DNA from 2 places in the Paenibacillus favisporus genome. Region 2 is predicted to be linked to the other one. Evidence: a T-box and tRNA genes for the amino acid it is inferred to sense, from the RefSeq annotation. Region 2 holds a T-box; the other holds one or more tRNA genes.
What was found. The T-box of region 2 lies ahead of ABID47_RS26475 (valine--tRNA ligase). A T-box ahead of a tRNA ligase gene usually reads a tRNA of that ligase, here a tRNA-Val.
Positions count from the first base shown of each region.

Region 1: it has a tRNA-Val gene. The T-box ahead of ABID47_RS26475 (valine--tRNA ligase) is inferred to sense a tRNA for this amino acid. The anticodon was not compared.

Region 1 covers NZ_JBEPLV010000001.1:379,300-381,698, forward strand. Annotated here, with positions in the region: gene ABID47_RS01780 (YjfB family protein) at 164-343, opposite strand; gene ABID47_RS01785 (hypothetical protein) at 518-835, shown strand; tRNA gene ABID47_RS01790 (tRNA-Val) at 931-1,003, opposite strand; gene ABID47_RS01795 (hypothetical protein) at 1,171-1,368, shown strand; gene ABID47_RS01800 (GNAT family N-acetyltransferase) at 1,757-2,200, shown strand; gene ABID47_RS01805 (DUF3892 domain-containing protein) at 2,291-2,399, shown strand, end outside.
Region 2 covers NZ_JBEPLV010000007.1:32,083-34,481, forward strand. Annotated here, with positions in the region: gene ABID47_RS26475 (valine--tRNA ligase) at 1-1,312, opposite strand, end outside; T-box leader at 1,371-1,628, opposite strand; gene ABID47_RS26480 (LysM peptidoglycan-binding domain-containing protein) at 1,905-2,399, opposite strand, start outside.

The DNA of each region.
Region 1 (2,399 bases), on a different contig from region 2:
GTATCAATAACTATCTTTATCATAAGATAATTTTCGTCTGTTGGATAGAGAACAGATGTTTGATTGGTGGGGATATGGACCTAAAATATGAATTTAATTTGAACGGATGTGCTGAAAAATAAAAAAACCCTCCGTCTGGAGGGGCAGAAAAGAAACCGAGCAGCTAAATCCGGATGTCTAGACGGTTTCCCAAATGGGGTACGGTGCTGCTATCCAGCATTTTGACCAGGGATTGACCGTCCTGCGAGGCTTGATCCTTAGCGATTTTAAGCACCTGAATGCTCACATTTTGAGCCAGCCGGGACTGGCTCATGGCCATCGATAAAGCAGGAATATCCATCATAAGCCTCCTCTATGTAAAATGGGTAACATCTATGTTATCGGATTTTCGGTATGATTTATAAAATAGATGCCGCCCGGGAACCAAGTTCCCGGGCGTGCGATCAGGGAGGTGTCATGCTGATTTCATCCGAAAAATCCGGAATTAATACATTCCTCCACCGAAGTGATCGCGACAGTGGCATCTTTTATGGTGGCGTTTTTTGAAGTGGTGGTGATGTTTGTGAATCTTATGGCAGGAAACATGCTTTTCTTTGTGGACTTTTTTGATTACAGGTTCCCAGTCGACTTTGACGAATATCGTTTTCTTGATTTCTTTTTTGAGGATGACTGGTTTTGGTCTGCGGACATGACAGTGACGACGGTGATCATGTTCGTGGAAAAAGAATTTACCCATTTGGTTACCCCACCTTTGTTGGAAAATGTGAAACCTGAGATATCGTATGTAACGGTTTCCTTCGCAAACACGGCGGAGGTCCCTGTGAGAACAAAATAGATGATTATCTTAACGGGACAGGGCCAAAACTCTGCGGCTAATTGTGAAAATAACAAAAAACCCTTGAAGCCTTACGCTCCAAGGGTTTCTATAGATGATCTGCAGTGGGCTCGAACCACTGACCCCCACCCTGTCAAGATGGTGCTCTCCCAGCTGAGCTAGCAGATCGTACAAGTCAGATACATTTAATATAATAACAGCGCCGTAGTTAGCTGTCAATCATTTTATTTGGCTCACGGTGAATGGCATGCACAATTTGTTTGCCGCTCATGATTAGAAGCTATCCAAACGGGCGAAAACTAAAGTATATTTCGAAACAAAAGGAGTGGCACGGTATGCCGAACAAAGGCGGGCTGCTCACGGCAGGGCTGTGCCTGCTGCTTGCCGGATGCTCCCCCGCGGGTGAGTTTTCGGATGCGCAGGAGCCGATCAAGCCCGGTTCAACAATGGCCGACTCACCGATTATGCTGGACGTTTACGGCAAATCGGTCAGCGAGGATGTGTATTCCAAGGGCCCTATTACGCCGCCCTGATTCCCCTGGACAAGACATAGGGCCCGTGCTCCGACTGCACCGGCCCTTGTTTTATTTTAGATATAAGAAAGATTGCATCGGAGATTCGGTTTCCTTATATCACAAGAAAACTTCCGCAAAACGCGGTCTATCTTCCGTGAGTGTTCGTCGATAAACGTTTCTCTTATTCCTCATCCCATTTGCGTGAATACCCTTTTTGGATGACATAAATAAATGAATAGATCAAGATGGCTGATAAAATGACGATCAGCGCAATGGTCATGCCCATAACGATCCATGGTCTCCCTTCCATAGAGCTCTCATGAGTCAACTATACAGGAAAATCATTTTTTTGTATAATGATTCAGCCGTGTTTTTTATATTGATTGCATGAAAGAGAGGGTAACCGATGCCTGCAGAAATAGTATACGTGACGACTCCCGAGCAGCTGGAACATGCGCTGGACATCCGCCAGGAGGTGTTCGTCAAGGAACAAAACGTGCCCGCTGACCTGGAGATCGACGAATACGATGTGATCAGCGAAAATGTTCATCATATCCTCCTTCAGGACAAGGATCAGTATGTGGCCACCGGCCGGATCATTTATTATAACAGCGATACCGCCAAGATGCAGCGAATCGCGGTTCGCCGCGAGTTCCGCACCCACGGGTTCGGCCGCATTTTGCTGATGGCGATGGAAGAGCGGGCGAGGGAACTGGGGCTGGCCTATTCCATCCTGGATGCTCAATGCCAAGCTGAACAGTTCTATGCAAAACAAGGCTACGAGGTCATTTCCAAGGAGCCGTTCGATGACGCGGGCATTCCGCATGTCCGTATGAAGAAAACACTGTAGGCTTCATTTCTTCGCATAAATCCATGTTCTCAGGGAACGATATCCATATGTCACCTTGATATATCATGACAACTTAAGGAGTGGATATCGATGGGAAACCCGGGAAGAGAACAATTTATCGCAGTACAGAAGAACGGTGACGGCGACTTGACGGCCTTTCAAACGTCGTCGGGCCGGGTGCTCGATTACGAGCAGGCGC
Region 2 (2,399 bases):
CATGCGCTACGTGGATCTCACCGCAGGATTCACAGTACCAAGCCGGAATCCGGTGTCCCCACCACAACTGACGGGAAATACACCAATCCCGCACGTTTTCGATCCAGTTCAGGTATGTTTTCTCGAAACGCTCCGGAACAAAGCGTACCCCATTGCCCGCCTTTTGCGCCTCAATGGCTCTTTCCGCGAGCGGCTGCATTTTAACGAACCACTGCGTCGACAAGTAAGGCTCGACTACGGCGCCTGTGCGCTCGCTGTGCCCTACCTGGTGCACATGGTCTTCGATTTTGATCAGCACGCCGAGGTCCTTCAAATCCTGAACGATCTGCTTCCGGCAATCGGCCCGGTCCATGCCTTCGTACTTCGCGGCCTGGTCATTCATCGTGCCGGTCTCGTCCATCACGATGATTTGCGGCAGATCGTGGCGCAATCCCACCTCAAAATCGTTCGGATCGTGTGCCGGGGTAATTTTTACGGCGCCGCTGCCGAATTCGCGTTCCACGTACTCGTCGGCAATAATCGGAATCTCGCGTCCGACAATCGGGAGCACGAGCATCTTGCCGATCATGTCCTTGTAGCGCTCGTCTTTCGGATGAACCGCTACTGCCGTATCGCCAAGCATCGTCTCAGGACGTGTGGTCGCTACCGTAATGTGGCCGCTTCCGTCCTTCAGCGGATACTGCAAATGATACAGATGGCCGTTGACTTCTTTATATTCAACCTCAATATCGGACAAGGCTGTTCTGGCGGCCGGATCCCAGTTGATGATCTTTTTGCCGCGGTAGATCAGCCCTTTTTCATAGAGTTTCACGAAAACTTCGCGAACCGCCTTCGATAGACCTTCGTCAAGCGTAAACCGCTCTCTGGAGTAATCCAGCGAAAAGCCCATTTTGGCCCACTGTTCATGAATCGTTTCCGCGTATTGGTCCTTCCATTCCCACACTTTCTCCAGGAACTTCTCGCGCCCCAGGTCGTGGCGGCTGATATTCTGCTCACGCAGCTTCTGCTCCACCTTGGTCTGCGTCGCGATGCCCGCATGGTCCGAGCCCGGAAGCCACAAGGCGTCGTACCCCTGCATCCGCTTCGTGCGAATCAGAATATCCTGCAGGGTAAAGTCGAGGGCGTGCCCGATATGGAGCATCCCCGTTACGTTTGGCGGCGGAATCACGATCGTATACGGCTCCGCCTCGGGCTTCTGCCCGGCTTTGAAATACTGGCCGTCGATCCAGTATTTGTACCATTTCTTCTCGGCCGATTTCGGGTCATACGTCGTCGGCATCCCGGTTGTTGCTTGGTTTTCCTGGTCTGTCATATTGTTCATCCTCCATCACAAGATCAGCTTTGCCAAAAATACAAAAAACCTTTCGTCCTCAAAGGACGAAAGGCTGTTCTTTCGCGGTACCACCTTTGTTTTGCGACAGCAAGCACAAACACGCATGCCTTCGCAACACTTCGTACAGATAACGGCTGCAGCCGGCCGGCTCTACCTCCCGCGCCTTCGGACGCAAGTGCTCAAACCGACAACTTCCGGGCGACTTCGGACAGCTGCATCCTGCGGAATCTTCCAGCGCTGCAATTCCGCTCTCTGAAGGGCAATACCGCCTACTCTTCCCGTTCATCGTTTTTGTGAAGATGGTAAAATGGATTCATTTTCAGTGAAGCTGAAGCGTTTCATATCGCAAGAAAAACTTCCGCCAAATACTGAATGTCATCTGTACTTGACGTTCGTTGATGTTTTTCTGCAAAACATATACTCCATAATAACGCGCTTCATGTCGATAGTCAACTTCCCTTGGCCCAAAGTGCAGGACCATTTTCCCGTGTTCAGGCAGACCTCATCCCGGGAACAAAAAAAAGAGCCTTGCGCCGCAAAGCGCCAGGCTCTTCTGATTACGTCAAAAACGTTATGGGATATACAGAATTTGACCTTCCTGCACGGTCTGGTCCGCCAGCCGATTGTACAGCACAAGCTCCCGCGGCGTCAGCTGATAACGGTCGGCGATTGTCTCGAGCGTCTCCTCCCGCTGAACGATGCACAGCCGGACCTTACGGAACGGAGTCTGCTCGGAGATACTGCCAAGGAACAGGTTCTTCCATTTGATGTCATCGGCTTCAGCAGCACCCGCGCTGGCGATGGCATCCGCAGCCTGCTGCTCCTCCTGCGCCTGCTGGTACTCAAGCTCCTTGATCGAACGGCTTGAGGACAAGATCGAGGAAAAGCCGATCGCTTCCTTCTCGCCGGACTCGGGCTCCTTCTTGCTTCCGAGCGCAATCCGCATTTCCCGGTCTTCAGGCGGTTCTTCCTGCTGAACTTTATCCTGGAAAGCTCCAAACGGGAACGTAGGCTCGCTGAACGGGTCTTTACCCGCCGCGTTCAAATAGATGTCTTCTTCCTGCTC